Regions from separate parts of the Burkholderia thailandensis E264 genome, predicted to be linked through region 1. Evidence: riboswitches for the same ligand, from Rfam matches in the RefSeq annotation. Region 1 holds a riboswitch; the other holds the start of a gene.
The links. Region 1 has a riboswitch for cobalamin ahead of BTH_RS24500 (HoxN/HupN/NixA family nickel/cobalt transporter). Riboswitches for the same ligand answer to the same signal wherever they lie in the genome.
Positions count from the first base shown of each region.

Region 1 (5,064 bases):
TTCACGCGATAGATCGTGTGCGTCTCGACGAGCGCCGCGAGCGCGTCGAGCACCGCCTCGCGCGACCCCGCGCGCGCCTCGACGACAACCGAATCGAACTCGTCGTGATGATGGTCGGGATCGTCGGCCGAGCCGTGATGATCGTGGCGCAGATGGATCGTCTCTTCCGACGCGGCGTTCAGCCCGAGCAGCGTCGCGAGATCGAGTTCGCCGCGCTGCGCGCGCACGAGCTTCACCTGCGGCGGCACCTCCTCGCGGATCGCCGTCTCGACGGACGCGAGCGCCGCGTCGTCGAGCAGATCGGTCTTGTTGACGATCACGAGATCGGCGGACGCCAATTGATCGGCGAACAGCTCGTGCAGCGGCGATTCGTGATCGAGGTTCGGGTCCGCTCGGCGCTGCGCGTCGACGGCGACCGGGTTCTCGGCGAACTGCCCGAGCGCGGCGGCGGGCGCATCGACGACGGTCAGCACCGCGTCGACCGTGAAGCCGTTCCTGATCGACGGCCAGTTGAACGCCTGCACGAGCGGCTTCGGCAACGCGAGGCCGGACGTCTCGATCAGCACGTGGTCGATCTCCGCGCGGCGCTCGACGAGCTTTTCCATCACCGGGTAGAACTCTTCCTGCACGGTGCAGCACAGGCACCCGTTCGCGAGCTCGTAGAGCTGGCCGTCGGCTTCGCGGCCGGTTTCGTCGCAGCCGATGCCGCAGCCCTTGAGGATCTCGCCGTCGATGCCGAGCTCGCCGAACTCGTTGACGATCACGACGATCCGGCGGCCGCCCGCATGCCGGAGGATGTGGCGCAAGAGCGTCGTCTTGCCGCTGCCGAGAAAGCCCGTGACGATCGTCACGGGGATTTTGCGCATCTGCATGGTGGTTCCGTTGGTCGGTATCGGGTCAGTGTAAGGGCGGTGCGCGAACGCGCGCGGGTCATGCGGAACTTGACGGGGAAACGTCACACGGAGATCGTCACCTCGATATCGTCGTAGCGCCTGATCCGGTAGATGAGCGCCGAGACGATCCAGCTCGCGGCAAAGAGGCCGATCACGAAGTAGCCGAGCATGCCGAAGTGCTCGGCCGCCATCGCGGCGAAATCCCACAGGCCGCCCTTGAGCGAGAGCTTGCCGCCGATGAGGGCGAGCGCCTCGATGCCGCCGATCACCACGGCGACGAGCACCGACACGAACGTGATCGTCATGTTGTAGTAGATCTTGCGGATCGGCCGCACGAACGCCCAGCGGTACGCGCCCATCATCATGATGCCGTCGGTGGTGTCGACGAGCGTCATGCCCGCGGTGAACAGCACGGGCAGCGCCATCACCGACCAGAACGACAGCCCGCCGTGCGCCTGCGTCGCCGAGATGCCGAACAGCGCGATCTCGGTCGCGGTGTCGAAGCCGAGGCCGAACAGGAAGCCGATCGGATACAGGTGCCAGCTGCGCGACACGATCGCGAACAGCGGCCGGAAGATCCGTGCGAAGAAGCCGCGCCGGTTGAGCAGGATGTCGAGATCCTGCTCGACGAGCGGCTCGCCGCGCCGCACCGCGCGAAACGTCCGGTACACCGAGATCAGGATCAGCAGGTTCGCGAACGCGAGCACGAGCAGGAAGAACGCCGACACGCTCGTGCCGATCACGCCGCCCCACGCCTTCATCCCTTCGAAACGCTCGGCGAGCGTCGCGGCCGTCAGCGCGACGGCGACCGTCATCAGGATCACGACGCTCGAATGGCCGAGCGAGAAGAAGAGCCCCGCGCCGAGCGGGTTTTTCTTCTCGTGCATCAGCTTGCGCGTGACGTTGTCGATCGCGGCGATGTGATCGGCGTCGACCGCGTGGCGCAGCCCGAACGTATACGCGAGGAGCGCGGTGCCGAGCAGCACCGGCTGGCCGTGAAACGCGGCGAACGCCCAGATCCACGCGCCGACGTTGAATGCGATCAGCATCGCGTAGATCCCGACGATCTTGCTGCGCAGCTCGACGGGGCTGTCGTTGAAGAGACGGAGAAACGATTTGAGCATGACGCTCCCTTTGCGAACGGTCGACAAACAAGGTGAATGCCAACACGCGCGGCATCGCGCGCGATGCGCGTGCCCCCCGCTTCGTCCATCGGCCGTCCGCGCGCCGGCATGCGTTCGCGACATGCGCGTTCGCGACATGCGCGTCCGCGACGTGCGCGTCCGCGATGCGCGCATCTGCAGATGCCTGCGACATGCGCGGCGCGCGCCGAAGCGCGCGGCGACGGACGGGGATGAAACGGGCGAGCCGCGACAAGCGGCGCGATGCAGCCGTGGACGACACGCCGCCTCCCCGCGGCGCTGAACCCCGGAGCCGCTCGCCGCCGTGCGGCGCATGCGCGCGACCGGCGAACGACCCCCGTGTCTCGGCCGGTATCCGGGCTGACGAAAACGCCGCTTCACCTTCCCGGACGCGATGCGTCCAGTGGTTGGCCGCGCATGCCGTCAGGCACGCGGAGAAGCCGGCGTCGCACCGCTTGCGCGATGCCTTCGCTTACCGTTGCGGGGGCAGCACAGGTTGGCGAACCGCGATGCGGCGGCGCTCCCTGTTTCCCGTTTGACTGCGTGCGACAGAAGCCGCATGCGAGCACCGAAACGCGAGCGAGTGTAGGCCGTGCGGACGCGGCGCGTCAAGGCGGACAAAAGGTTCCGCCAAGGCTGCGCCGGGGCGCCGCCGCGCGCGATCGGCGCGGGCCGCGCGGCGAAGCGGCTCGGCAGGCCGCGCGGCCGGCGCTGTGCTATCGTATGCGCGCGTTCGGTGCCCGGGCGCGCACTCGCGCGCCCGGGCAAACGGGAAACAGGAAGCGGCCAGCCCGCGCAGCCTGTGCTGCCCCCGCAACGGTACGCCGCCTGCGACGCGCGCCGACGCGCGTCGCGCATCCCGCCTTCGCGCCACTGTCCTCACGGACGGGAAGGCGGCGGGATGGCAAGCGGTCAGCCCGGATACCGGCCGACGCACGGGGCGAGCCGCGCTCGCCGAACGCCGGGTTTTCCGCGGGAGGCGGAAACGGGCGCGCCATCCACGCAACCGATGCCATTCGACAACCGGCCGGCAGCCGGCCGTCGATCGCCGAAACCGCATGACTTCTTCCGATTCACGCAGCCGCAACCCGCGCGAGCGCGATGCGCGCGCGGCCCGCCGATGATGCGCGTTGCGCTCGGCATCGGCTGCCGCGCGGGACGGCCCGCCGACGCGATCGAGGCCGCGATCCGCGCGGCGCTCGCGCGTTTGCCGGGGGCGTCGTTCGCCGCTGTCGGCGTCGTCGCGACGCTCGACGCGAAAGCGCGCGAGCCCGGCCTCGTCGAATGCTGCGCGCGCCACGGCTGGCCGCTCGCGGCGTTCTCGCGCGACGAGATCGCCGCGCACCTCGCCCGGCTCGCCCGGCTCGCTCGCCTCGGCCGCGATGCGTCGCTCGCCGCGCGCGCGCCGCCGTGCGCGGCCGCACGCGCGCGCTTCGGCGTCGACGGCGTTTGCGAGCCGTGCGCGCTGCTCGCCGCGCCGAACGGCGCGCTCATCGTGCGCAAGCTCGCGCTCGACGGCGTGACGGCCGCGCTCGCCGGCCCGCTGTGACGCGCGCCTCGCGACGTCTTCCGATTCACGAACCCCACGACTCACAGGACTTCAGCCGATGAAAACCGATTCCGAATCGCATCAACGCATGGCCGAGCGCCGCCGCGCGGGCCACGAGAAGAAACAGGCGGCCGCGACCGTCGAGAAGGGGCTGTTGATCGTCCATACCGGCAACGGCAAGGGCAAGAGCACGGCCGCGTTCGGGATGGCCGTGCGCATGCTCGGCCACGGCATGAAAACGGGCGTCGTGCAGTTCATCAAGGGCGCGCTGCACACGTCCGAGCGCGACTTTCTCGGCGCGCACGCGCAATGCGATTTCGTCACGATGGGCGACGGCTACACGTGGAACACGCAGAACCGCGACGCCGACATCGCGACCGCGCGCCGCGGCTGGGACGAGGCGCGCCGGATGATCGAAAGCGGCGATTACCGGATGGTGATCCTCGACGAGCTGAACACGGTGCTCAAGTACGACTACCTGCCGCTCGACGAAGTGCTCGCGACCCTCGCCGCGCGCGATCCGGCGCTGCACGTCGTCGTGACGGGGCGGCACGCGCCCGACGCGCTCGTCGACGCGGCCGACCTCGTCACCGAGATGCGGCTCGTCAAGCATCCGTACAAGGAGCAAGGCGTGAAGGCGCAGCGCGGCGTGGAGTTCTGACGCGATGCCCGCCTGCCCCGCGCTCTTCGTCGCCGCCGCCGCGTCCGGCCAGGGCAAGACGTCGGTGACGGCGGCGCTCGCGCGCCATCACCGGCGGCTCGGCCGGCGCGTGCGCGTGTTCAAGACCGGCCCGGATTTTCTCGATCCGATGCTGCTCGCGCGCGCGAGCGGCGCGAGCGTCTATTCGCTCGATCTCGGGATGGTCGGCGAGCGCGGCTGCCGCGCGCTGCTTGCGCGCGCCGCGGCCGAAGCGGACGTGATCCTGATCGAAGGCGCGATGGGGCTCTTTGACGGCACGCCGTCGAGCGCCGATCTCGCGCAGGCGTTCGGCGTGCCCGTCGCCGCGGTGATCGCCGCGCAATCGATGGCGCAGACCTTCGCCGCGCTCGCGTTCGGGCTCGTGCATTTCCGGCCCGGCGTGCCGTTTCACGGCGTGCTCGCGAACCGCGTCGGCTCCGAGCGCCATGCGCGGTTGCTGCGCAGCGCGCTGCCCGAGTCGATCCGCTGGCTCGGCCACCTGCCGCGCGATGCGCAGATCGCGCTGCCGGAGCGCCACCTCGGGCTGCACCAGCCGGACGACGTCGCCGATCTCGACGCGCGGCTCGACCGCGCGGCCGACGCGATCGCGCGCACCGCGCTCGCCGATCTGCCGCCCGTCGTCGAGTTCGCGCTCGGCGACGATGCGAATGTCGACGACCACGGCGGCGGAACGGTTGCGACGCTGGATGCCGCGCGCGGCCATCGTCGCGCGCCGTCGGCGGCAAGCGTGGCCGCAGACCGCGACGATGCCGCGGCGGCGATGCCCCCCGTCGACTCCGC
Region 1 is NC_007651.1:2,741,465-2,746,528, forward strand. It holds gene cobW (cobalamin biosynthesis protein CobW) at 1-872, opposite strand, end outside; gene BTH_RS24500 (HoxN/HupN/NixA family nickel/cobalt transporter) at 956-2,017, opposite strand; cobalamin riboswitch at 2,364-2,623, opposite strand; cobalamin riboswitch at 2,802-2,962, shown strand; gene BTH_RS24505 (cobalamin biosynthesis protein) at 3,156-3,584, shown strand; gene cobO (cob(I)yrinic acid a,c-diamide adenosyltransferase) at 3,643-4,245, shown strand; gene BTH_RS24515 (cobyrinate a,c-diamide synthase) at 4,250-5,064, shown strand, end outside.

Region 2 (5,064 bases), 1.8 Mb from region 1:
GCCGCGAGCGGATCGGCGCCCGCGCGGCGGACGAGCGCCGCGAGCGCGTCGGCGGGCGTCATCGGCACGCTGCCGAGCGTGAGCGACGCAACCAGTACCGCGCACGCGACGAGCGCGAGCGCGGCCCAGATCGCGGCCGCCCGCGCCGCATGCATGCCGGCGCCGCGCGCCCGCGGCCTCATGCGACCTCCCGCGCGCGGCCGCGCGCGCCGCGCCGGCGACGCGGCCGGCCGTCAGCGCTGCTGCCAGCCGAGCGTGACGTAGGCGCCGCGGCGCGGCGTGTTGTATGCATAGGCAAGCTCGTAGTCCTTGTCGAACAGATTGTCGATGCGCGCGCTCACGTACCACGACTTCGTGATGTCGTAGCGCGCGGACAGATTGACGACGCCGTATCCGCCGAGATGATCGCCGAAATCGTCGCGCGGCCCGCTCACGAGCCATTCGCCGCCGACGCGCCAGCCGCCGAGCGAGCGGTGCGCCGAGATCGACGCGAAGCGCCGCGCGCGTCGGTTCAGATCCTGGCCGGCGGTTTCGTCGATCGGGTTCTGCAGCGTCGCGGCCACGCGCACATCGGTCTTGCCGACATGCCCCTGCCACGATCCCTCGACGCCCTGCACCTTCGCGCGGCCGACGTTCTGCGCGACATAGTATGGGCCGCTCGCGCCGGGACGATAGTCGATCAGGTTCGTGTAGCGCGTCTGAAACGCGGTGACGCGCACGACGCCCACCGCATCCGACGCATACTGCACGGCCGCCTCGACCGAATGGCTGCGCTCCGGCTTGATCGCCAGGTTGCCCGCGTTCGGATAGTACAGATCGTTGAAGCTCGGCGCGCGAAACGCGCTCGAATAGCTCGCCGACACCTTCCAGCGCTCGGTGACGTCGAACCCGTAGCCGAGAAAGTAGCTGTTCGCGCCGCCGAAATCGGAGTACTGGTCACGGCGCACGTTCGCCTGGAACTGGCTGTCGCCGAGGCGTCCGGTATAGCCGAGCCAGCCGGAATTCACATGGCGGTCGGGCGCCGAATACCTGTTCGATTCGAACGACTGGTCGAGCCGCTCGTACCCCGCCTGGATCTTGTGCCCGCGCGCGACCGTGAAATCGTTCTGCCACGTGTACTGACGGTTGCCGGAATTGAAGTGGTCGGTGTATGCGCCGTTCAGCGCCGACTGGCTGCGGTCCTTGCCGCTCGACACGTTCACGCGCGTCGTCCACCAATCGGCGAGCTTGCCGTTCGCGAACGCGGACAGTTGCTGAACGCGGCTGTACAGGTCGTTCAGATCGGTCGGCGAGCCGTACGCGTCGTCGTAGCTGTTGCGGCCGTTCGCCTGGAAGTACGTGACGCCCGCATCCCACTTGTCGCTGAACCGGTGCCGCAGCGACGCGGACGCGCTCTCGCTCAGAAAACCGTTCGCGTTCGGATTCGCCTGCGGCTTGCGCGCGGGATCGAGCGCGGAGAAACCGTCGGTCTTCAGCCGCGCGAGCGACACGCTGAACGTCGTCTTGCCGTCCTCGTCGAGTCGGCCCGACGCGCCCGCGCTTTGCGTCTGCGTGTGATAGCTGCCGTAGCCCACGGAGAAATCGAAGCGCGGCGGATGATTGCCGCCGTTCTTCGTGAACACCTGCACGACGCCGCCGATCGCACCCGACCCGTACAGCGAAGACACGTTGCCGTTCACCACTTCGACGCGCTCGATCTGATCGAGCGGCAACTGGTCGATCTGCGCCCGGCCGAGGCTCGCCGAATCGATGCGCACGCCGTCGATCAGCACGAGCGATTGCGTCGACTGCGCGCCGCGCAGGAACAGGCTCGCGCTCGCGCCCGGCCCGCCGTTGCGCACGATCTGCGCGCCCGGCGCGAGCGCGAGCAGGCCGGGCAGATCGGTCGCGCCGCTGTCGGCGATGTCCTGCGCATCGAAGAGCGTCGTCTGCGGAATCGCATCGGCGAGCTTCTGCTGCCCGCGCTGCGCGGTAACGACGATCGGCGCGAGCGGCTCGACCGATGCCGGGCGCGAGCGCGCCGGCGATGCCGAGAGCGCTTCCGATGCGCCGGAGGCCGCGAACGCGAACGATGCGGCATTCGCCGAAGCGGCGGGCGTCGTCGACATCGCGGCATCCGCCGCAGGCGCCGCGGCGGCGGACGGCGACGCAGCCGACGCGTAAGCGGCGGGGTAAGCGGATGGGGGCGGCGACGCCGCGGCGTCGCCTCGCGCGAGCGCGATGCATGGCAGCCCGGACAGAGCGGCGAGCGCTGCGCGCACGAGTGGGGTTCGCATGAACGAAGATCCTGTTGAGGCACTGCGGAGCCCGCTTCCCCGCAGGCCCGCATCACGGAGACGAACGCGTCCGTCTCCCCGCCTCGGCCGGTATCCGGGCTGGCGACGTCACCGCCTCGCCTTCCCGCGCGCAATGCGCAGTGGCACGGCGCCGGCGGCCGGCCGAAGCGGCCGTGCCGACGCATCGAGAGTGCGGCTTGCATCGGGTCCGATGCGATCGCTTACCGTTGCGGGGGCAGCGCAGGTTGGCTCGGTCCCGGCGGACATCGCGCCCTGCTTCCCGTTTAACCGCGCGCGAAGCGCGCGAGCACCGAGGCGGCGCCAGTTTAGGAGTGCGCGCGACGCAGCGTCAAGGCGCCGCGCCGACGCAGCGCAAGAAACGTCGCGCCGCGTATCGGCGAGACGACCGGCATCAACGAACGACGAAGATATTTCACGGCGAGAAGCGGGGGTGTTACGTCTAGAAACGTTACAGATATCGGAAACTTGCCTGTTCCGCGCTAAAATGCTGGGTCTTTAGAGGACGCAGCACATGCTCAACGAACTCGAAACCCTATCTCAAAACATCGGCCGTCTGATCGCGCTGAATCAACGCCATCAAACGGAACGGCTCGCGCTCGAGGAGCAGGTCGCGCAATTGCGCAGTGAAGCGCAGGCGTTGCACGCTGAACTCGAGCAACTGCGCGACGAGCGCAATGCACTCGCGGCCGAGCGCGACACGCTATCGGCGAAGATCGACGACGCGCAAGTGAAGCTCAACGCAATCCTCGAGAAACTGCCGCGCACGAAAAGCGTGCCGGATGCGGAAAACCAGCTCGACCTGCTCGCGCCGCAGGCGAACGATAACGGCGAAGGCGCGACGGGCCACGGAGAACACGCATGAGCACGAAGCAGATCGAAGTATCGATTCTCGGCCAGTCGTACCGTCTCGCCTGCTCGGCCGAAACCGAGGCGGCGCTTCTCGAAGCGGTCGCGCGCGTCGACGCGGAAATGTCGAAGATCCGTGCGAACAGCTCGGTGCGCGGCACGGATCGCATCGCGGTGATGGCCGCGCTGTCGCTCGCGTCGGAGTTGCTCAGGCTGCAACAGAGCGTGCGTCACGGCGAGGCGTTCCCTGCGGAAGAAATCCGGCGTACAATGCGCCAAATGAATGAACAACTCGGTGCGGTGCTCGCACAGCACGAGGTGCAGTAAACAAGTTTCACCGGGTTCGGCCAATGCTTGATCCATCGCGTTCAAGCCGCTGAATCCAAAGGTGATTCGAACAGTCAAGTCAGCTTCCCTGCCTGGTTCGCCAAGGTCATATATTCCTTGAACCAATGCCATGTGCACGGTTGCGGAAATTTGTAGCACGGGCGCGCGCGTCACTCTGTCTGATGTACCCGAAGTGCTGCTAACTGCGACCAATTCTGAACCTCAGGTTCAGGATGCCGGCCTAGCGGCTAAGGCGGGGGCCTATTCAACGGCATCGGGCGAGTCCCGATGCCGTTTCCTTTTGTGCGGCCTTTACATTGCGTCGAGTCATTCCGATCCATGCGCTACTGGCTGATGAAATCCGAACCGGACGAGGCGAGCATCGACGACCTCGCTGCCGCCCCCGACCAGACCTTGCCGTGGACCGGCGTGCGCAACTATCAGGCGCGCAACTTCATGCGCGACACGATGCAGATCGGCGACGGCGTGCTGTTCTATCATTCGAGCTGCCCCGAGCCCGGTATCGCGGGGCTCGCGCAAGTCTCGTCGACGCCCTACCCCGATCCGACGCAATTCGATCCGCAAAGTCCGTACCACGATCCGAAGTCGACGCGGGAATCGCCGCGCTGGGTGCTCGTCGACGTGCGCTTCGTCAGGAAATCGCCGCTCGTTCCCCTCGCCGCGTTGCGCGAGCACGATGCGCTCGCGGACATGCGCGTGCTCGCGAAGGGCAACCGGCTGTCGATCACGCCCGTCACGCCGGACGAGTGGCGCTTCATCACGCAGCGCCTGATGAAATGACGTGGCCGGCCGCCGCGTCAAACATTGTCAGAGCCAGCGCGCAAAGCCGCGCCGGCCGGAACCTCCGTCCGCTTTCGACGGCCTAACGGGCGCATCGACGGATGCCGTGCCGCGTCCGTCGGGCGGTTCGAAAGAAGCGCGGCGTCCGTCCGCGCGCCGCACGCCCCCAAATGCGTGCGCGCTTACGCTCAAGGAGTCAACAATGACGAAAAAATCCGCTCTAGCCGTTGCCGCCACGCTCGCGGCGGCGCTGCCGATCGCTCTCGCGCTCGCCCCGTCCGCCGCGCATGCGCAAAGCATGGGGCAGATACAGCCGCCCGCGGGCGTGCTGTCGCTGTCCGCGCAGGCAAGCACCGACGTCCCGCAGGACGTCGTCGACATCACGCTGTTCTACGAACAACAGGCGAAGGACCCGGGCACGCTCACCGCCGAGCTGAACAGACGCGCGGATGCGGCGCTCTCGCAGGCGCGCGGCGTCACGGGCGTCACGGCCCGCACGGGCGAATTCTCGGTGTCGCCGAGCGTCGACCGCGACGGCAAGATTTCCGCCTGGCGCGGCCGCACCGAGGTCGTGATCGAGTCGCACGACTTCGCTGCCGCGTCGAAGCTTGCCGGCCAGCTAAGCCCGGCGATGCAGGTGGGCAACGTCGCGTTCTCGCTGTCGCCCGAAGCGCAGCGCGCAGCCGAGCAGAAGCTCACCACCGAAGCGATCAAGGCGTTCCGCGCGCGCGCCGAGGAAGCGACGCGCGCGTTCGGCTACAACAACTATTCGATCCGTGAAGTCAACGTCGGC
Region 2 is NC_007651.1:945,189-950,252, reverse strand. It holds gene BTH_RS16455 (FecCD family ABC transporter permease) at 1-155, opposite strand, end outside; gene BTH_RS16450 (TonB-dependent receptor plug domain-containing protein) at 234-2,276, opposite strand; cobalamin riboswitch at 2,344-2,606, opposite strand; gene BTH_RS16445 (hypothetical protein) at 2,809-3,159, shown strand; gene BTH_RS16440 (cell division protein ZapA) at 3,156-3,470, shown strand; RNA gene ssrS (6S RNA) at 3,553-3,734, shown strand; gene BTH_RS16435 (EVE domain-containing protein) at 3,810-4,271, shown strand; gene BTH_RS16430 (SIMPL domain-containing protein) at 4,474-5,064, shown strand, end outside.
Region 2: linked by a shared signal. The riboswitch ahead of BTH_RS16450 (TonB-dependent receptor plug domain-containing protein) and the one ahead of BTH_RS24500 (HoxN/HupN/NixA family nickel/cobalt transporter) in region 1 are both predicted to bind cobalamin.